3 regions of the Synechococcus sp. KORDI-49 genome follow, and region 3 is predicted to be linked to each of the others. Evidence: predicted binding sites of a transcription regulator. Region 3 holds the regulator's gene; each other region holds the start of a gene.
The links. The regulator NtcA, encoded in region 3, controls nitrogen genes in cyanobacteria. The targets are predictions, from matches to a motif close to GTANCNNNNGNTAC.
Positions count from the first base shown of each region.

Region 1: the regulator NtcA is predicted to act here: its motif matches at 3,823-3,836, upstream of KR49_RS07830 (urease accessory protein UreD).
Region 2: the regulator NtcA is predicted to act here: its motif matches at 4,653-4,666, upstream of KR49_RS07880 (molybdenum cofactor guanylyltransferase).

Region 1 is NZ_CP006270.1:1,541,340-1,548,521, forward strand. It holds gene urtB (urea ABC transporter permease subunit UrtB) at 1-547, opposite strand, end outside; gene urtA (urea ABC transporter substrate-binding protein) at 621-1,931, opposite strand; gene ureG (urease accessory protein UreG) at 2,049-2,651, opposite strand; gene KR49_RS07820 (urease accessory protein UreF) at 2,651-3,322, opposite strand; gene ureE (urease accessory protein UreE) at 3,319-3,771, opposite strand; gene KR49_RS07830 (urease accessory protein UreD) at 3,872-4,825, shown strand; gene KR49_RS07835 (urease subunit gamma) at 4,844-5,146, shown strand; gene KR49_RS07840 (urease subunit beta) at 5,158-5,478, shown strand; gene ureC (urease subunit alpha) at 5,482-7,182, shown strand, end outside.
Region 2 is NZ_CP006270.1:1,552,675-1,559,856, reverse strand. It holds gene KR49_RS13925 (hypothetical protein) at 1-154, opposite strand, end outside; gene KR49_RS07895 (nitrate reductase associated protein) at 138-605, shown strand; gene KR49_RS07890 (molybdopterin oxidoreductase family protein) at 586-2,817, opposite strand; gene KR49_RS07885 (NarK family nitrate/nitrite MFS transporter) at 2,900-4,441, opposite strand; gene KR49_RS07880 (molybdenum cofactor guanylyltransferase) at 4,713-5,297, shown strand; gene KR49_RS07875 (GTP 3',8-cyclase MoaA) at 5,294-6,337, shown strand; gene KR49_RS07870 (hypothetical protein) at 6,418-6,909, shown strand; gene KR49_RS07865 (transglutaminase family protein) at 6,897-7,182, opposite strand, start outside.
Region 3 is NZ_CP006270.1:1,889,348-1,896,529, reverse strand. It holds gene KR49_RS14425 (hypothetical protein) at 1-176, opposite strand, end outside; gene KR49_RS09550 (thioredoxin domain-containing protein) at 239-784, shown strand; gene thyX (FAD-dependent thymidylate synthase) at 844-1,566, shown strand; gene dcd (dCTP deaminase) at 1,563-2,156, opposite strand; gene KR49_RS09535 (cob(I)yrinic acid a,c-diamide adenosyltransferase) at 2,156-2,755, opposite strand; gene rph (ribonuclease PH) at 2,864-3,598, shown strand; gene ntcA (global nitrogen regulator NtcA) at 3,666-4,385, shown strand; gene KR49_RS09520 (DUF3084 domain-containing protein) at 4,413-5,612, shown strand; gene KR49_RS09515 (resolvase) at 5,609-6,049, shown strand; gene KR49_RS09510 (DUF3146 family protein) at 6,027-6,284, opposite strand; gene pth (aminoacyl-tRNA hydrolase) at 6,281-6,901, opposite strand; gene KR49_RS09500 (TatA/E family twin arginine-targeting protein translocase) at 6,910-7,143, opposite strand; gene psbH (photosystem II reaction center phosphoprotein PsbH) at 7,153-7,182, opposite strand, start outside.

The DNA of each region.
Region 1 (7,182 bases), 350 kb from region 3:
CTTTAGAAAGTGGTTTAGAAGCTGACATCGCAGTGATTGAAACGAAACCAATCACTGATGCCACAACCCAGACGAGTCCTGAAAGATAGGGATAGAACGAAGCGCTCTTGAGTTTTGTAGGCGAGAAACGCTGAAAGCAATAACCAAGAATGATGGCAACTAATATCCCTACAACCATACTTGTTGAAACACTACGAATGAATTGAATCAGAACGAGGCTGACACCCCACGTAGCGAGCAATGTTTCAAGAGGTCGCCCATATAGCTGTCGTATTAATGTTCTTTCCAGAAGAACTCCAACGAAGCCGGTGATGACGAAGGCAAAAACGAGCGCAAAAAGATAATAAAGTTGGAAAATGCCTTCGCCGAGTGGCTTGAACATATTTTGTGTGACAAAAGTCACATAAGCTCCAACCATCATCAACTCGCCATGAGCGAGATTAATCACTCCCATCAAACCAAAAACGATGGCCAGGCCTGTCGCTGCGAGAAGCAGTACTGACCCGATGCTGAGCCCATCAAGGAGCTGTGAAAAAATTAATTCCATCAGTACATGGGGTAAAAAAAAGGGGCCACAAGTTTATTGTGGCCCACTATTCAAATGAGTTCAGACGTAACGATCACATCTTGAACTTTCCGGCGTCAGGACGATCGAGCGTCCAGTCGCACTTGTAACCCTTGGTCTCAGGAACGTACTGGTTCCAGGTAATGGGAGGAACGGGAGTCTTGCTATCCCAGAGAATCTCGAACTGGCCATTCTCCTTGGCTTCACCAATCCGCACAGTCTGCGAGATGTGGTGGTTGGGATACATCTCAATCGGACCCTGAGGAGCATCAAGCTTGATGCCGATCAGTGCGTTCCGCACTGCATCAAGATCCTCATACGTGCCGGCCTTCTCAACAGCAGCCTTCCAGAGGTAAACCATGTTGTAAGCCGACTCCATAGGATCGTTCGTCACACGATCGTCACCGTACTCAGCAAGGAATGCTGCGTTGAAGGTGTTGGAGGCTTCAGTACCGAGGGACATGAAGTAGTTCCAGGCTGCGTAGGTGCCGCCCACATACTCAGGTCCAATCTGACGGATCTCCTCCTCAGCGATGGAGAAGGACATGATCGGGTACTTGTCAGGAGTGATTCCTGCTGCCTTGAACTGCTTGAACAGGGCAACGTTGGAATCGCCATTCAGAGTGTTGATGATGATTCCACCATCAGGGAACTCTTTCTTGATCTTGGCGATGATGGGCGCCACCTCAGTGTTGCCGAGAGGGATGTAGTCCTCACCGACCGTCTCACCACCCAGGCTCTTGACCTGCTCTTTGATGATGGTGTTAGCAGTTCTGGGATAAACGTAGTCAGAACCGACCAGGTAGACCTTCTTGCCGTACTTGTCGGCGAACTGCTCAAACAGCCAATCAACTGCAGGCTCAGCTTGCTGGTTCGGAACAGCGCCGGTGTAGAAGATGTTCTTGGAGCACTCCTGGCCTTCGTACTGAATCGGGTAGAAGAGGAAATGATCCTTGGCTTCATAAACCGGAAGCATTGCTTTCCGACTAGCCGATGTCCAGCCGCCGAACACAACGGCAACCTTGTCGGCGTCGATCAGCTTCTGAGACTTCTCTGCGAAGGTGGGCCAATCCGAGGCACCATCTTCGGAGGTGTAGGTGATCTTGTAGCTCTTGCCGTCGACCTTGACACCGCCGGCTTCATTGATTTCCTTGATCGCCATCTCCTCGACTTCTTTCAGAGTCGTTTCGGAGATCGCCATCGTTCCGCTCAGGGAATGAAGGATGCCAACCTTGATTTCACCATCAAAGTCGCTACCACCACCACCAGCGGAATCATCGCTGCCACCGCCACAGGCGGTCATCGTGACTCCCACTGTCGTGGCCGCGAATGCAGCGAGCAGACGCTTCGTAAACGTTGAATTCATAAAGAAAGACACACGGTGGATGAGACCGCCATGAGGGCGACCATGGGACCGTATGAACCGACTTGGACCCGCTTTGTATCGACAATAACATTTTGGGAATTGCCGCGATTCGTTGACTTAATTCGGTAGCTGTTGCAACACAAATGCCTCCACGCTCTCGAGGCCTTCTCCGGTTTGAAGGTTTGTGAAACACCAGGGGCGATCACCACGCATCCGCTTGGTGTCATGCTCCATGACCACAAGATCTGCACCCACCATTGATGCCAGATCGATTTTGTTGATCACCAAAAGGTCCGAACGGGTGATACCAGGCCCTCCCTTCCGTGGAATTTTGTCTCCAGCAGCCACATCGATGACATAGATGCAGAGATCGACCAGTTCCGGACTGAAACTGGCGGCGAGGTTGTCACCACCGCTTTCCACCAGCACAAGATCAAGACCCGGAAACTGAGCCTCAAGCTCCGCCACTGCAGCTCGGTTGATCGAGCAGTCCTCTCGGATCGCCGTGTGCGGGCAACCGCCGGTCTCAACGCCTCGGATCCGTTCAGGCTCCAGAGCACCAGCCCGCGTCAGAAACTGGGCATCCTCCTGGGTGTAGATGTCGTTGGTAACGACAGCGAGCTGAAGCTGATCACGCAGGCGGCGGCACAACGCTTCCACCAGCGCTGTCTTTCCTGAACCAACCGGGCCGGCGACTCCTAAACGCAGCTTGCTGCTCATCAGCTTCGAAACAGGCGTGAATAGAGCTCAGCATGGGCGAGCTGCGCCTGCCCGACACCGACACCACCACTCCACAACGTCCGAGGATCACGATCAAGCAGCTGCTCAGCCTGATCGGCGATCAAGGGAAGCGCTCTTTGCTGCAGCACCTGGGCCCGGGACGGACCCAACGGCAACAACCTGACCGCTGCACTGAGCTGATTGGCTACCCAGCTGTAGAGGTAACCCTGCACCATTTCTCTGTCTGAGAGCTTCAAAGCCCTCGCGGCCCAGGCCCATGACGCCGGCCAGGCCAGAGATAAAGGAGCCGGCAGGGAATGGCCCATCTCTGCCAACAACAGCAGCAAGGACTGACCCATCTGACGATGCTGCGCGCGCAGCTCGGCGGCATCACGCGTCGCCAGGAGCCAGCCGTCCAGATTCAACAGACGCTGGCGCGCCGCAGCATCCCCACGCCGAACCCAGGCCGAGCAGTCATCGGCGAGAGTCACCAGCGACGCTGCCTCCAGCCGCAGGGAGCCCCTGGTCAGCTCTGCCTCCAGCCAGCCCTCGAGAGCCCTTTCGTCCGCGAGCATGCCGGCCTGAATCTGCACTTCCAGGCCCTCGGAATAACTGAATCCTCCGACCGGTAAAGCCGGACTCACCAGCTGAAGCAGGGCAAGCGATGTCATCCGTGCTGATGCACTCCATAAGCACCCGCCTCCGGAGCGAACGACCGAACGCACCGACTCAGTTTGAGACCTCGGCTCTTCAGCAGATCGGCGAGGACGGAATCATCCAGCAAGAACAGCTCCTGCTGATGAAGCTCGAGGGCAACATGGCGATTGCCCAGGTGGTAAACGGCCTGCATCAACTCCAGTGGAGTCGCGGCCTGCACCCGCAGCAACGCCTCGGGTGCCGCTGTCACCTCCACCCGCGTGATTCCATCAGCATCACAGAGTTGATCTCCGGGCTGGAGCGATTGGTCCCGCGGCAACTGCAGCAGCACCTCCCGGCCGCAGACCGTGCGGCGACGACCTCGCAGCACCGTTCTTTCATCAGCCGTCAGGGGTAATCGCAGATCTGGCTTCAAGGAATTGGGAGCGAGGCGCTGCTCCAGCACAAGCACCGATTCCGTCACCCATCCCATCCCGATTGGTTGGGAGCCTGCCCAGCAGCAGCGGATGGCTTGGTATGGATTGCTACAGAGATGTCGAGAGCAGCCATGGAGCGTGGCAACCATGCAACGACTCGAGCCCTGGCACGGCCACTGCAGGCTGCAGTTCACAACCAATGACGGCGGCAGAACCCGTCACCAGGGTGGCTGCCGTGCTCCGTTCAAACTGCTGCGGGCGGAGGCGGGGGACGACGGCCGCTGCGAACTGCCCCTTCTTCACACCGCCGGTGGCCTGGTGGGCGGCGATCAGCTCAGCATCGACTTGAACCTGAAAGCTGAAAGCCGCAGCCTGATCACCAGCGTGGCTGCTCAGAAGGTCTATGGCTCTGTCGGCCGCAGCCGCCTGAATCCCGATGGAGCCTGGTCCAGGCAGGGCGTGACCTGCACCCTGGATGACAACAGCGATCTGGAATGGCTGCCTCAGGAAATGGTGCTGTACGCCGATGCACTGTTTCACCAATCGTTGAGGGTGTGCCTGCCGGAGAACGCCTCATTTCTCAGTGCGGAGATCGTGCGGCTGGGGCGGACCGCCGCGGAGGAACGGCTGAATCAGGGATGCTGGCGCTCATGCCTGGAGATTCAGCGCCATGGAGCCGATTCACCGCGCTGGGAGCTGGTGGATCGGCTGGAGCTCGGTGGATCGAGCCTGACGGACTGCCACGGACTGGCCGGTGCACCGGTGTTCGGGTCCCTGGTATGGGCGGCACCCAAGCCGCTCAGTCCCGAAGCGATCTCCATGCTGCTGAAGGATGCACGGGACGACCGTCATGGCCTGATCGGCACGATGCGCTGCAGCACGCTGGATCAAGGGCTTGTTGCCCGCTACATCGGTCCTTCGAGCCGGGATGCCCGCTTCTGGTTCAGCCGCATCTGGGCTCGGACACGGGCATTGCGGGGTCTCGCCCTTCCCCGCATCCCGCGGGTCTGGCCTTTACAAGAACAGCCCTTGCAGGACCAGCCGTTGCAGAGCTTGATGTTCAAGGAGAACACTGCTGAGGCCATTGCGGAGACACACTGAGCATGACCGAGTCTTCCCATGCATCTCAGTCCTCAGGAAAAGGACAAGCTCCTGATCGTGACCGCGGCCCTGCTGGCTGAGCGACGGCTCAACCGCGGCCTCAAGCTCAATCACCCTGAGGCGACGGCCTGGCTGAGCTTCCTGGTTCTGGAAGGCGCCCGTGACGGCAAAAGCGTTGCGGAACTGATGCAGGAGGGCACCACCTGGCTGAGCCGTGATCAGGTGATGGACGGTGTCGCGGAGCTGGTGCATGAAGTGCAGATCGAGGCGGTCTTCCCCGATGGCACCAAGCTCGTCACCCTGCACGACCCCATTCGCTGAGGACGTCCCTGATGCCACCCCTGATTCCCGGCGAACTGCTTCCGGAACCCGGCGAAATCGAACTCAACGCCGGTCGCCCTGTGACCACCATCAGCGTCGCCAACAGCGGCGACCGCCCCGTGCAGGTGGGCTCCCACTTCCACTTCGCTGAAGCCAACGCCGCTCTGCAATTCGACCGGATCGCCGCTCGCGGGCAACGGCTCGACATCCCCGCTGGCACAGCGATCCGGTTCGAGCCCGGCGACAGCCGGGACGTGAACCTGATTCCCTTCGCCGGCGCACGGCGTGTGGTCGGCTTCAACGGCCAGATCAACGGACCCCTTGACGCCTGATCCATGCCTTTCCGCATCTCCCGCAAGACCTACGCCGAGACCTACGGACCAACCACAGGCGACCGGGTCCGCCTCGCCGACACCGATCTGATCCTCGAAGTCGAGAAGGACTACACCGTCTATGGCGATGAGGTGAAATTCGGGGGCGGCAAAGTCATCCGCGACGGCATGGGCCAGTCCCAGATCCCACGGGCAAGTGGCGCCGTGGACACGGTGATCACCAACGCCCTGATCCTCGACTGGTGGGGCATCGTCAAGGCTGACGTGGGCCTGAAGGACGGCCGGATCGTGGGCATCGGCAAAGCCGGCAACCCTGACACTCAGGAGGGGGTGACGATCATCGTGGGACCGGGCACCGAAGCGATCGCCGGCGAGGGCCACATCCTCACCGCCGGTGGCATCGACACCCACATCCACTTCATCTGCCCGCAGCAGATCGAAACCGCCCTGGCCAGTGGTGTGACGACCCTGATGGGTGGCGGAACCGGACCTGCCACCGGCACCAACGCCACCACCTGCACCCCCGGCGCCTTCCACATCGCCAGCATGCTGCAGGCCGCTGAAGGCCTGCCGGTGAATCTGGGCTTCTTCGGCAAAGGCAACGCCAGCACACCTGAGGCCCTGGAAGAGCAGGTGCTGGCAGGGGCCTGCGGGCTCAAGCTGCATGAGGACTGGGGCACGACACCGGCAGCGATCGATGCCTGTCTGTCGGTCGCGGACCGGATGGATGTGCAGGTCTGCATCCACACCGACACCCTCAACGAAGCGGGCTTCGTTGAGGACACGATCGCCGCGATCAAGGGTCGCACCATCCACACGTTCCATACAGAAGGTGCCGGCGGTGGTCATGCCCCCGACATCATCAAGATCTGCGGTGAAGCGAACGTGCTGCCCAGCAGCACCAACCCCACCCGGCCCTACACCCGCAACACTCTCGAGGAGCACCTCGACATGCTGATGGTGTGTCACCACCTGGATCCGAAGATCCCTGAGGACGTGGCCTTTGCCGAATCACGCATCCGCCGCGAAACGATTGCCGCCGAAGACATCCTTCACGACCTGGGTGCCTTCTCGATCATTGCCAGCGATTCCCAGGCCATGGGCCGCGTTGGCGAAGTGATCACCCGAACCTTCCAGACGGCCCACAAGATGAAGGTGCAGCGGGGAGCGCTCCCGGAGGATTCCGATCGCAACGACAACCACCGGCTCAAGCGCTACATCGCCAAAGTGACCATCAATCCAGCCCTGGCCCACGGCATCAGCAGCGAGGTTGGATCCGTCGAAACCGGCAAACTCGCCGATCTGGTGCTCTGGAAGCCTGGTTTCTTCGGCATCCGTCCTGAACTGGTGCTCAAGGGAGGTTCCATCGTGTGGGCCCAGATGGGTGATGCCAACGCCTCGATCCCAACCCCGGGCCCTGTGCATGGCAGGCCGATGTTCGGAGCGTTCGGCAAGGCACTGGTCCACAACTGCCTCACCTTCGTCAGCCAGGCAGCGATGGATGCCGACATCCAGAGCCAACTCGGGCTGGAACGGACCTGCCTGGCCGTCCAAGACACCCGCAGCGTTGGCAAAAGCGCTCTGAAGCTCAATTCCAGCCTGCCCAATGTGAGCGTGGACCCGCAGACCTATGAAGTGTTCGCCGACGGCGAACTGCTCACCTGCGAACCCGCGGAGGTGCTTCCCCTCGCGCAGCGCTATCTG
Region 2 (7,182 bases), 340 kb from region 3:
TCACCCAACCGTGTGACATGCCGAGCAGCATTCCAAGGGAGATGGCGAAGCGCACAGATGCAATGTTGTTACAACCTGAACATCTCTGATCGCTTGCATCTTCGTTGTCATCATTGACACCGTTCAGCGCTTGATTGATGGCCCGCAGCAGCATGTCCGCCAGCCATTGTTTTGCCTTCGAACAGGACTTCATCGGCACTTGGCGCTGCATTCCTCTCTGCGTGCGCCGCAAGCTGGATCTGGTCGGTGTGAAGCTGAAGCTCAGCCATTGGCTCGCTCTTTCGCAGCGTCAGCGCCAGGCCCTTGTGGATTGGTCAGACGCCGCCGATGCTCTCGATCAGATGCGCCAGCACCTGCGAACCATTTCGCGGGAGATGGCCGATGGCGTCGTCAGAGATCTTCCGCCGGCTGTCGATGAGCCCTGGCAGCAGGGAACCGCGCTGCCGGATGAGATTCACAGCGCTGCTGAGGCAAGGGGCGTGGACCTGACGCCACAGCAGTGGGCAGCGATCAGTGAGCTGGATCGCTTTGCCCTGTGCAAGCTGGTGCGGCCCGGGCATGACCACCACAATCTCGAGGCTGCTCTCAGCGAAGTGCTGGGGTGAGCAGACGGCGCAACCCGTCCAGCCGTCCTTTCTCCTGCTCCATCGGTTTCACCACGGAGACGGCCGGGGCAACGATCACCGCGCAGGCCTTCAATTCCGGCTGCTTCGACACAGGACAGGCCTGGTCGTGCATCAGGGTGTTGGCTTCACAGGCCTTCTCCTGGGTGAAGCCCCAGTGCATCGGCAGGAAAACGGTGCCGCGTCGGATGCGATCAGTCACGTGAACCGTCGCGGTGAGATGGCCGCGGCGTGAGCTGATCGCTCCAAGCTCCCCGTGACGCAACTTGAGCTCCTGCGCGTCCTCCGGATGGATCTCCAGCAGCGGCTCCGGGTGCATGGACTGCAGCCGTTCCACCTTGCCGGTGCGGGTCATCGTGTGCCACTGCCCCAGATAGCGCCCCACTGTGAGCACCAGCGGGTAGGTGTCGCAGGGCGGTTCCGCCAGACCGAGCGGTTGCTCGGTGCAGAAGCGAGCGCGTCCGCTGGGGGTGGCGAAATGCTGGTCGCAGTACAGCCGTTTCGCTTCAGTGCCAGGCCTGCAGCCTCTGGGAAAGGGCCACTGCTGAGGTCCCTCCTTGTTGAGCAGGGCATGGCTGAGGCCACTCACATCACAGAGTCGGCCTGCGGTGAGCGTTGTGAATTCCGCATACACCTCAGCCGCTGATTCGAAGCCGAACTGCTCGGCGTAGCCCAGCCGGCGACCCACCTCGGCAAACACGTCCCAGTCCGGACGGCTCTCACCGAAGGGTCGTCGGAAGGCCGGGCAGTAGGTCACCCGCCGTTCGGAATTGGTCATGGCACCGGCCTTTTCGCTCCACTGGGCAGCGGGCAGCAGCAGGTGGGCGTAATGGGAGGTCTCTGAATCGGCATAGGCCTCACTCACCACCACCAGGGGGCAGTTCCCCATGGCGGCCTTCACACGGTCCAGGTCCGGCATGCTCACCAGTGGATTTGTGGCGGCGACCCACCAGAGATCCAGTTCGCCCCGTTCCATCGCCTCCACCTGCTGCCAGGCTGCCAGCCCTGGTTTGGCGGAAATACGGCCAGCCGGCAGGTTCCAGGCCTTCTCCACGTCGGAGCGGTGGTCAGTGTTGGTCACCAGCCGATATCCGGGCAGTAGGTGAGACAGTCCGCCGGCTTCGCGACCACCCATGGCATTCGGCTGGCCTGTGAGCGAGAACGGACCAGCTCCCGGCTTGCCGATCTGGCCGGTGAGCAGGTGCAGGTTGATCAGGCCGCCTACCACTGCGGTGCCTTCCCGCCGCTGGTTCACCCCCATCGACCAGAGGCTGAGCACCGTTTCGCGCCGGTGAAACAGAGCGGCCACCTCCCGCAGACGTTTCTCGGGGATGTGGCAGAAGCGGGCCACCCGCCTCGGAGTCCAGCGGGCAGCCACGTCGAAAAAGGCGTCGTAGTTGTCGGTGTGGTCGTCGATGAACGTGGCGTCCTGTCCGTTCTCGCGCAGCACGAGGTGGGCGATCCCGTGCAGCAGCGCCAGGTCACTGCCCGGTGCGATCGGCAGGTGAATGTCGGCGGCTTTGGCGGTGTCGGTGCGGCGTGGGTCCACCACCACGATTTTCACGCTGCCGGGATTGCGTTTTCTGCGTTTCAGCAGTCGCTGGAACAGCACCGGGTGGCATTCGGCCGTGTTGGTGCCGATCAGGAAGGCCACGCTGCAGTGATCCAGATCCTCGTAGCAGCACGGAGGGCCGTCCGATCCCAGGCTGCGGGTGTAGCCGGCCACAGCCGAACTCATGCAGAGCCTTGAGTTCGCGTCGAAATTGTTGGTGCCCAGCGCACCCTTCAACAGCTTCTGGGCGAGGTAGTAGTCCTCGGTGTGGAACTGCCCTGAGCCATACATGGCGATGGCATCGGCGTTGCCGCGCCTCGACACGCTGCTGCGGATCTGGTCGGTGATCCGACCGAGAGCATCGTCCCAGCTGATCGGGGCGAAGTCGTCCTCGAGGCTGCTGCGGAACAGGGGCTGACGCAGCCGACCTCTGGCCAGGGTCTCTCCGACCGTTGCCCCCTTGATGCAGACCTGTCCCAGGCTGGAGGGATGCTGCCGGTCGCCACGGGCGGTCCACATCGGGTTGCCTTCGGCGTCCCGCTTCACCGCCTGGCCCTTCACAGCCGGTGGAAGGAGTTCGAGGCCACAGCCCACACCGCAGTACGGGCACTGACTGCGGACGCTGCGGGGACCGTCGCTCATCTGGACAAGGGATCAAGAACGAAACCCGGGGCCGAAGCCCCGGGCTGATGGGCAGTGATCAATCGCTGCCGATGGAGGTGGCTCAGGCCACTTCGCCTTCGTGAAGTTCCGCGAAGGAACCCTTGGGCTCTTTGAGGAAGAAGAAGCAGAAGAAGGCCACGATCAGTCCAGCCACGCCCAGGATCTGGAAGAAGGCGCTGTTGGAAGCCGCGATCACCTCGGGGGTGGGTTCGCCGCCACCGCCCATCCACATCGGCAGCAGGCTGAAAATGGTGAGGTAGGTCACAGCACCGACGTTTCCGTAGGCGCCCACCAGACCAGCCACCTGACCGGTGACGCGGCGCTTGACCAAGGGCACCAGCGCGAAGGTGGCGCCTTCACCGGACTGCACGAAGAAGGAGGCGAGCATGGTGATCACCACGGCCACAAAGATGCCGGTGGAACCGGAGAAGGTGCCCGGCTTGATCATGCTCATTACCAGATAGCCGATGCCCAGGCCGGCGGTGAGGAAGCCCATGGTGTTCTTGCGGCTGCCGACGCTGTCAGAGATCAGACCACCGGCGGGGCGGGCCACCAGGTTCACAAAAGCGAAGCAGGAGGCCAGGATGCCGGCGGTGGCCTTCGGCAGATCGAAGGTGGTTTCGAAGAAGGTGGGCAGCATCGACACCACGGCCAGTTCGGACCCGAAGTTCACGATGTAGGTGAGCTCGAGAATCGCCACCTGGCGGAATTCATAGCGGTCTTCCTTGGGATAGACCTTGGTGCCGAGGATCAGCTCGCGGTTGGTGCGGATGATTCCCCAGGTCTGGAATGCGAACCAGACGGCCACGGCACCCAGGGCCAGGGGATAGGTGGCCGGCGTGAGGAAGCCCACTTTCTGCAGGCGCCAGCAGAGCACGCAAAGGATGGCGGCGAAGGGCACATTCATGCCCAGCAGGCCCCAGAAATCGCGCATCGAGGTCACTTCCAGACCAGCGGTCCGTTCCGGACGCTGGTACGTCTTGCCCGGGGGGGTGTCGGTGACGTTGAAGAAGTAGAAGACGCCGTACAGCGCCGAGATGATGCCGGTGAGCGCGATCGCACCGCGCCAGTTGAGAACAGCACCGGTGGGCAGTTCAAAGCCGCCGGAGAAGGAGAGGAAGCCGGCGAGGGCGACCATGGTGAGGGCCGAGAAGGCGGAGCCGAAGTTGCCCCAGCCGCCATAGACGCCCTCAGCCAGGCCGATTTCCTTGGGCGGGAACCATTCGGCCACCATGCGGATGCCGATCACGAAGCCGGCGCCGACGATGGAGAGCAGCAGACGCGCCACCACCAGCTGGTTGAAGTCCTGGGCGGACGCAAAAAGCAGGCAGGGAATCACCGAAAAAACCAGGATGCTGGAGTAGGTGATCCGAGGACCGAATTTGTCCAGCAGCATGCCGATCAGCACGCGAGCCGGAATGGTGAGGGCCACGTTGCAGATGGCCACGGTGCGGATCTGACCAACGGTCAATCCGAGATCCGCTTTCACGGTGGTGGCCAGAGGGGCCAGGTTGAACCAGACCACGAAGGTCAGGAAGAAGGCGATCCAGGTGAGGTGGAGGGTGCGGTACCTGCCCTGGAACGACCAAAGGTCGCCAAGCATTGAAAGGAGAAATGTTGAAACCGCGGGCTTCAAAACGAAAGGGTGCCCGTGGGTGGCGAAACGGTCGAAAAATATCCGTTAAGTGGCGCATTCAACCAATGTGCGATGAATCTGTTGGTTTAATTGGTTACCAACTGGCTGGTTTCTGTACTCTGCCGCACATTGAATCGACTGATGATATTGATCAGGATATTTTCTGTGGATCGATCTGGTAGTAAGCACTACTGCAAGACCACGGCGTCCTAGATCTTCCATAACTTCATTCGCTGGCGTGAATCCACTCCTGCAGGTGTGTCTGCTCAGTGGTGGCGACAGCCGACGCATGGGACGCGATAAGGCGTTGTTGCCTCATCCCGATGGTGGTGTCTGGCTCACGGCGATTGTGGATCAGTTGCTGCCCCTTGAACTCCCGGTCCAGGTCGTCAGTCGTCATCAGACCCATGCCGATCAACTGGCGCATCGTTCCGACGTGCGTGTTCTGCTGGAACCGCCGCCCTGGAGCGGGCCGCTGAATGCCCTGGCCAGGGTGTTGCCGTCGACACCGGGGCAGGCGGTGCTGGTTCTTCCTGTGGATATGCCGCGACTCAGAACGGACACCTTCAGGCAGTTGATCATGGCCTGGCAATGCAGGCCGGATCGGATCGCCGTTGCGCATGACGGCGAGCGTCTGCAGCCACTTCTGGCGGTGATCCCATCGGGGGCACCGTTTCAAACGGCCCTCATCGAGCAACTCACCGCCGGCCAGTGGCGTTGGCTGGACTGGTTGGACCGGCTGCCGCTGCAGACGGTGCGATTGCCGCGCGATGTGCTGCTCAATGCGAACCGACCCGAGGATCTGGCAGCGTTGACCCCATGACCAGTGAGCCATCGGTTGCTGATCAGCGTTCTCGGACGCTGGGTGTGTTGCGGTTGTCGTTAACAGCCCGCTGCAATCTGAGCTGCCCGTACTGCTGCCCCGATGCGGAGGATCCTCCAGGCCTGCTGAGTCTGGAGCAGCAGTTGCGTCTGATTCGGGTTGCCTGTCGTCTCGGCGTGCACACCCTGCGGCTCACCGGGGGTGAACCCCTGCTGAGTGACCGCTTGCTCCCTCTGCTTCAGCAGATTCACAACGGACGGGAGACGCTCGGTGATCCTCTCAACCGGTTGCGCGAGGTCGCTCTCACCAGCAACGGCGTGCTGCTGACGTCCGATCGGGCGACGGCACTTCGTGCGTCCGGTCTGGATCGGATCACCGTCAGTCTCGATGCTGTCGATCCAGAGGTGGCAGCGCGCATGGCCGGCCTCCGTGGCGGTGTTCCGGCCGGTGAACGCCTCCTGCAGCAGGTGTTTGCCGGGCTGCAGGCTGCCACGTCAGCCGGTTTTGATCCTGCTGCCGGTGGCCTGAAGCTCAATGCCGTGATTCAGCGGACTGTGAATGACGATCAGTTGATTCCCCTGGCGGATCTGGCGCGGCGGTGGGGGCTTGAGCTGCGTCTGATCGAATTCATGGATGTCGGCAATCGCAACGGCTGGCGTCCGCAGCAGGTTCTCCCGGCCGCTGAAATGGTGAAGCGCATCGGTGCGCGGTGGCCGCTCCAGCCGCTCGGTCGCCCTGTGAGCGGTACAGCGCGGAGTTGGCGTTACGCCGACGGTGGAGGCTGCCTCGGTGTGATCGCCTCCATCAGTGAGCCCTTCTGTTCGGATTGCAACCGTTTGCGCGTCACGGCCGATGGCCGTGCCTTCACCTGTCTGTTCGCAGCGGAGGGCACGGATCTGACCCCGGTACTGGACGTGGAGTCAGAGCTCGAGCGGACCATGGCCGCTCTCTGGCATCGGCGAAGCGATCGCTACAGCGAGGAGCGTCATGGCAACGCTGATTCAAACCAACATGCGGAGATGGCCTATCTGGGGGGGTGAACCGTTGCTGTCGCGACCATTTCCCAAGGCTTCTCCCGGTACAACACATGCAGTGTTCGGGTTTTCATCGACCCGGTTTGATGTTTGAACTGCTGGCCTACGAACGCTTCCGCGACACACCATCGGTTCGCTTCTTCGATGTCACCGTGGGAACATCGAATGCCCGTGACCTGGTGATTCACACCGGGCCGGCGACCAGCCCACCCAACGATCCGGCCAGTGGCGCCTGGCAGTTCTATCTTCATCCTCACCAGGAGGACAATCTGCTTGCCGCCAGTGGCGGTCGCACGTTCTATCTCGTGAATCTGGCCTGGGAGAAGCCGTTCCACATCGTGAGATTGGAGAGTGGCGGCGACATCCTGCGCATTCCTCCGGGCACCTTCCATCGTTCGGTGTCAGATCCCGATGGTTCGGTCGTCCTGAACCAGGCCGTGCGCGAGCAGGGAGTCTCCCTCGTGAATGAATTCCGCGTTTACAACAGTGCTCGCATTCCGGCCTTGATGGATGCCACGACCATCACAGCGCCGAAACCATGCCTTCATGGAGTGGAACCAGAGCTTCAGGCGGCCTGAATCAGGCTGGGTGCGTGGTTCTGGTCGGATTCTGATTCCACCATCGCTTCGATCAACCAGCTCAGCTCGCTGACCGTTCCTGGTGGGCCACTGAAGGTGCCGCAGACGGCTGCGGTGAGATCGGGTTTCGAGGAACTGGCCAGAACGATGTAGCGCTCGGTGATTTCGCCGCCCGCACTGGGATCGAAGCCACGCCAGCCGGCCCCCGGCAGATACACCTCGGTCCAGGCATGCAGGTCGTAACTCTGCGGTGCCGGGTCGGCGAGGTGATAA
Region 3 (7,182 bases):
ACGGCGATGACCTGAATCAGCTGGATCAGCCAGAACACACTCACGCTGATCGACTGGTTCTGGGCGTAGATGCTCTGATTGACGGTCCAGTGGTTGCCCATCACCAGCGCCACAAGGAAGAGCCCCCCCAGCAGTGGAGCCCGGAAGGGCAGCGTGAACAGGCTCAGGATCGGCATGGCCAAACGCTAGCCACAGCCTTCGGAGAGCCCTGTCAGAGTGCACCTGAACGGAGTCCGTCATGTCTGCCAGCCCACCACCAGCCAGCCTGGGAGCGTTCCAGAAAGGCCTGCTGCTGGCGGTGGCCTTCGCGCTCGCGCTGGCCCTCCTTGTTCTGCGCGGTGGTCTCCAGAGCGAATCCCCGATGGAGCAGTTGGCACGGCGTTCTCTGGATCCTGATGTCGCGCTCAGCAATGGCCAGCCGACGCTGATCGAGTTCTATGCCGACTGGTGCCAGGCCTGCCGGGAGATGGCTCCGGCGATGCTGAGCCTGGAGCAATCCACGCGGGATCGCCTCGACGTGGTGCTGGTGAATGTCGACAATCCCCGTTGGCTCGATCTGGTGGACCGGTACGAGGTCAACGGCATCCCACAGCTGAACCTCTTCGCAGCGGACGGTCAGCCTCGTGGTCGTTCCATCGGCGTGCGGACACCCCAGGAACTCCAGGCGCTTGGTGACGCCCTGATCAACGACACCCCCGTTCCAGCACTTCAGGGAATCGGAAGCACGAGCACCCTTGAGGATCTGGCCAGCACCGACAGAACCGGACCCCGCAGCCACGGTTGACGGGCATGGCCGGGCCATCACCGTCATGATCACAGGACCGAGCTGCTGAACAGCACGCCATGGAGCGTTTCCGAGTCGATCTGATCGCCGCCACGCCGAATCCGCAGCAATGCATCTATGCCGCGATGCATCAGGACTACAGCGAGGGTTTTGTGGCCGCTAATCGGGACAGCTGGCCTGACGAACAACGGGCTGGCGAGATCTGCATCAAACGGCTGCTTGCCGGGGAACGGGGCCATTTCGGTCCGCTCGAACATGCTCAGATCGTTCTGAACGTGGGCTGGTTTCCGCATTCGGTGATGCAACAGGCCCGGACGCATCGGGTGGGCGTCAGTTTCGATGTGCAGTCGATGCGATACACCGGCGAGCGCATCTGCCGGGCTGCGGACGGCGAACTGCCCCTGGAGGAGGTCTTCTACCTGCGACCGGTCGGGGAGTACAGCGACCGACAGGGGAAGAAATACCTCTACAGCCAGGCGGAGCGTGAACTTGATCTCAACCACTGCCAGCAATCAGCCGAGCGTTACAGGGATCTGCTGCGTGCCGGATTTGCGGAGGAACATGCCCGCGGCATCCTTCCCTTCGACTACCGCCAGCATTTCATCGTGAGCTTCAGCCTGAGGGCTTTCCTTCACTTCATGGATCTGCGGGCGAAGCTTGATGCTCAGCTGGAGATCCGCAGACTCTGCGACTTGATGTGGCCGCATCTGGTGGACTGGGCTCCGCAGTTCGCCGAGTGGTACGAGAAGAGCCGGCTGCACAGAGCGCGCCTGGCTCCCTAGATGCGGGCCAGGGTGACACGCTCCGGCTGATGCTGATATTTACCCTGCCGATCGCTGTAGGTCGTGTCGCAGGGGTCCCCCTCAAAGAACAGCAGCTGACAGATGCCTTCATTGGCATAGATACGGCAGTCAGCACCGGAGCTGTTGCTGAACTCAAGCGTCAGATGCCCTTCCCAGCTCGCTTCAGCGGGGGTTGTGTTGACGATGATGCCCAGCCGCGCATAGGTGCTCTTGCCGAGACAGATCACCGTGATGTTGGCGGGCACCCGAAGCTTCTCCAGGGCGACACCGAGGCCGTAGGAATGCGCTGGAAGGATGAAGTAGCCACCGTCCTCGTCCTCATGCAGAGGCGTGGGCTCCAGATTGGCGGGATTGAACCGCTTGGGGTTCATCACCGTTCCGGGCACATGCCGGAAGATCATGAACTCCTGCGGGGAGAGGCGAAGGTCGTAGCCGTAGGAGGAACATCCGAAGCTCAGAACCGGTCGCAGACGTTGCTCCGGATCAAGATGGCGCACCAGACCTGCCTGGAAGGGCTCGAGCATCCCCTTCTGAGCCTGCTCGGTGATCCAGCGATCGTTCTTGAGCATCAGAAACCTCTGCGCAGTTCGGTGACCTGATCCGCCATGGCCATGACGCTGGAAGGAATCGCCGGCCCAGTGATGATCACATCCATGGAGCCTGGACGCTGCTGCAGGCTCGACAGAAGCTCATCTTCCTTCAGGTAGCCGAGCGCTGCCGCGAGACCGACTTCATCCAGCACCAGTTGATCAAGGTCGCCTTCAGCGAGATGGCGCCGGCAGGCCTGCCAGACGGCATCGACGGCATCGGAACCACCAGGCTGATCGGGCTCCGCAAGACACGCCGGAATATCCGGACGCAGCCAGGTGAGCCCGCCGCAGAGCAGCACACAGCCCTCCGGCCCCTGCTTCACCCCCCCCTTGAGGAACTGGGCGATCAGGACGCGGCTGCCGAGCCCTGCCGCCCGCATCGCCTGGCTGAGAACACTGGAAAAACTGCCCCGATAGGAGGCCGTATGCACCTGCAGCTGGCCCTCCGGAGCCACCAGATGCAGCGGCGCGGATGCGGGAAGCGGCGGAAGCGGACGCAGACCGGCCCTCTCCAGCGCATGGCGATCCCCGGTCAGGGCTCCAGAGGATCGATGGCTGGTGGTCAGGCTTGCGGTCATCGCGTCGGGTGTCACCAGGGATACACCCTGCAGACCTCGAATGTAGCGGCGCGATGCGACTCCACAAGGCCATTGACACTACGGATGGTGTGCTGTGAAATCAGGTTCATGGTGGATCCCTCCGAGACCCGAGCCGACGGGCGTCGTCCAGATGCCCTTCGGCCGTTTGAAGTGAGCTGGGATCCGATGGGGTTCGCTCTCAGTTCATTGATCGTGCGCACCGGACGCACGGCAGTTCTGTGCAGCGTCTGCCTCGAAGAGACGGTGCCGCGCTGGCGGAAGGGGAACGGACTGGGCTGGATCAGCGCTGAATACCGGCTCCTGCCCGGCTCCACACCTCAGAGGCAGTCGCGGGAATTGCTCAAGCTCTCCGGCCGCACCCAGGAGATTCAGCGATTGATCGGCCGCAGCCTGCGCGCCGCGGTGGACCTGGAAGCTCTCGGAGAACGCAGCCTGCTAATCGATTGTGATGTGATCCAGGCGGATGCCGGCACCCGAACCGCGTCGGTCACCGGGGCCTGGATGGCTCTGCAGCTGGCCTGTGACCGTCTGATCGCCCAGGGGATCCTGGAGCGCCAGCCGATCCGGAGCCAGGTGGCAGCGGTGTCCGTCGGACTCCTGGAGGGCAAGCCGCTGCTGGATCTGGATTACAGCGAAGACAGCCGAGCTGACGTTGATCTGAATGTGGTCGCCTCAGGCGACGGGAGTCTCCTGGAGATCCAGGGCACGGCCGAAGGAGCTCCGTTCAGCCGCGGGCAGCTGAACGTCCTGCTGGATCTGGCGCAGCCCGGGCTTGACGCCCTTCTGGCCGCCCAGAGCCATGCCCTGAGCAGCCGCAGCTGATTGCGTAATAACGGCTACACAGCTGAACAGGGTCGATCCTTAACTTTTAACCAGTCGAAACGGATTGTTGGGAACCAGCAGTGGGTTCAGCCGTTACGTCGCCGTTTCGGCCCATGCGCCCCAGGACCAGCCGGTCAGCTCATCCCGCTCGCTGCTTGATGTCATCAGAGATCTGGACGGCGCCAGCACGGAACTTGTCGAACGAAACAAGACCATCTTCTTTCCAGGTGATCCCGCCGAGAGGGTTTACCTGATCCGGCGCGGTGCCGTGCGGCTTTCCAGGGTCTATGAGTCGGGCGAAGAGATCACCGTCGCTCTGCTTCGTGAGAACAGCCTGTTCGGGGTGCTGTCGCTGCTCACAGGCCACCGTTCCGATCGCTTTTATCACGCTGTCGCCTTCACCCGGGTGGAGATGGTGACGGCACCGGCCGGCTCAGTCCGTGCCGCGATTGAGGCCGACACCGCAGTCGGGCTCAGGCTGCTTCAGGGTCTCTCCAGCAGGATTCTGCAGACCGAAACAATGATCGAGACCCTCACGCACCGGGACATGTCCTCCCGCCTGGTGAGTTTTCTGCTGGTGCTCTGTCGGGACTTCGGCGTGCCGGACCAACTGGGCATCACCATCGACCTCCGCCTCTCCCATCAGGCCATCGCCGAGGCGATCGGCTCCACGCGGGTCACGATCACCCGACTGCTGGGAGACTTGCGTCAATCCGGTCTCGTTCAGATTGACCGCAAGAAGATCACGGTTCTGGATCCGATTGCTCTGGCCAAGCGGTTCAGCTGAGAGTCAGCCCCACTGGGAGGTGACGCCGTGAGCGGATGGCTGCTGATCATCGCGCTGCTGGTGCTCGGCGGCGTGCTTTCAGCTCTGGGCGACAGGTTGGGCAGCCGTGTCGGCAAGGCACGCCTCAGCCTGTTCAACATGCGACCCCGACGGACGGCGGTGCTGATCACGGTGCTCACCGGCAGCCTGATCAGTGCGCTGTCCCTCGGTCTGATGCTGCTGGTCAGCCGTCAGTTGCGGGTTGGGCTGTTTGAGCTCGACGGACTGCAACAGAAACTTCAGGACAGCCGCCGCCAGCTGCAGCAGAACAGAGGTGCCCTGGAGTCAGCCGAGGAAGAACGTCGTCAGGCCATTGCCCAGACGCAACGCATCGATGCCGAGCTGTCGACGGCCAAGCAGCGGGCAGCGACACTTCGTGAGGAGTTGGAGCCTCTGCAGCAGCAGCGCGTCCGGCTGGAGGCCGAGCAGCAGCGCCTCAGCCGCGACATTCAGCAGCGGGACAGGGACATCAAGGCCCGGGACGCAGACATCCGCCGCACCGAGGAGGAACTCAAGCGGGTTCGGGCCAGCATCCAAGCCGGTGAGGCGGAACTCAAGGAGCTGGAGCGCAACCTGATCGCCCTGCGCCGCGGTTCCGTGGTTCTCAGCAGCGGAGAGGCTCTGGCCACAGCCACCATCCGACTGGAGAGTGCAGGACAGGCGAAGACGGTGATCGACCGTTTGCTGCAGGACGCGAATCTCACGGCCTACCAGCAGGTCCGACCCGGTGAGACCCCCGACCGACAGATCCTCCTGGTTCCCCGGAACGATGTGCAGCGTCTGCGGACGATCATCAGCAAGCCGGGCACATGGGTGGTTTCGATCCGCTCTGCCACCAACGTGCTGCGCGGAGAGACCATCGTCTATGCCTTTCCTGACGTCCGACCGAACCGGCGCATCAGTCGCAGCGGCGAAGTCCTGGCGTCGGCAACCCTCCCGGACCAGGATCGATCACCGGAGATGGTCCGCCGCCGCCTGAACCTTCTGCTCGCCTCTGCGTTCGCCGAGGTGCAGCGTCGTGGCTCCCTCGTGGAAGGACTCCAGTTCGACGGGACGGTCTTTGCTCAGCTCGGCCTGGCTCTGGTGGACCGCCCCGAAGGAGAGGGGGATCTGACCCTTGAGGTGATCGCCGAGAGCGACAGCGACAGTGGCGATCCGGTGCTGGTGGCGTTTCGGGTCAGCCCATGAGCCGACTGGCCGGTGTTGATCCCGGGAGAAGCAAATGCGGCCTCGTGCTCGTTGACACCGAATCCCTTCAGGTGCTCAGCGGGGCTGTCGTGATCTGCGAGCAGGTTCTGGACCGGTTGAGCGACTGGCAGGTCGCCGGAGGACTGGACGGGATCGTGCTGGGTGACGGCACCGGCAGTGCGGCATGGCTGCCGAAGCTGCGGTCCCTCGCTCCTGTTCAGCAGGTGAATGAATACGGCACCACCCTGCGGGCCCGCCGTCGCTACTGGGAGCTGTGGCCTCCCAGGGGGTGGCAACGGCTGATTCCCCGCGGCCTTCTGATCCCACCTGAGGAGCTTGATGCGATCGCCGCCCTTGTGATGGTGGAGGACAGCCTGGGAACACCATGCCGTTGGTCGGGTGCGAAACAGCGCCTCAGAAGCGGGCCCGAACGGTGAAGGTGTAATCACCGCCGGGTTCAAGTCGATAATCCGAGCGCACCAGGAATCGACGCAGAGCGTCCTGGATCAGAGCCCGCCCCAGGGAGGGCTCCACGGTCAGGTCACCGCAATCAAACGCCCAGCGGAACTGCCACTGAAAGCCCCCGGCCGCCACCTCCCCCTCAACGCACTGCTCGCTGAAGCACTGGCGCAACACCCGGAGGTGGGCCGTGGTGGCGGGGAGTGCTGTCATCCGCCGCTGGCAAGGCTCTGCGGCCGGTAGGCATTGATCCAGTTGCCGGCCCGTTCCATGCCCTGGCGCTGAATGCGTCCCAGACCATCAAGAACGGCATCCAGCACAGCATCCACACAAGGTTCCTCGACCTTGCTGAAAGCACCGAGCACATGCGACACGGTTCTGGCCCGTCGCTCATCGGGAGTGTCCGCAGGGGCACCGATTCCGATCCTCAGCCGAGGGAACTCCTGCCCGCCGAGATGCTGAATCGTGCTGCGCAGGCCGTTGTGACCGCCTGCACTGCCCTGAGCACGAAGTCGCAGGCGACCGAGAGGGAGGTCCATGTCATCCACCAGAACCAGCAGCTGATCCGCTGTCAGTCCGAACCAATCGAGCGCAGCTCTGATCGATCGACCGCTGTCGTTCATGTAGGTCTGAGGCATCAGCAGGCGCAAGCGCGCCTCGCCATGACCGACCTCGCTGGCCAGGCCGTGCAACTTGCTCTGCTGACGGAACTGAACACCCTCCCGGGAGGCCAACCGCTCCAGAACCATGAACCCGATGTTGTGGCGGGTCCCCGCATATTTCGGCCCTGGATTGCCCAGACCGACCACCAGCCTCAGATCTGCGGACATCGGCCGGATCAGACCTGGGGTGAATCGTTGTCCTGGGGCGAGTCTCCGGAGCCATCCTCGAGCTCGGGATCGGCCATGGCCTTGTTGATCTCCCGCTCGAACTCCTTGGAGGCGGACTGAAATCCTTTGAGCGTTTTCCCCAGCGTCTTGCCGAGTTCCGGAAGACGCTTGGGACCGAAGACAAGCAAGGCAACGGCGCCGATCACCGCCATCTCAGGGAGGCCGACGCCGAAGACATTCATGACAACCGATCAGCCGAGGCCGTTCCAGTTGACGTTGAT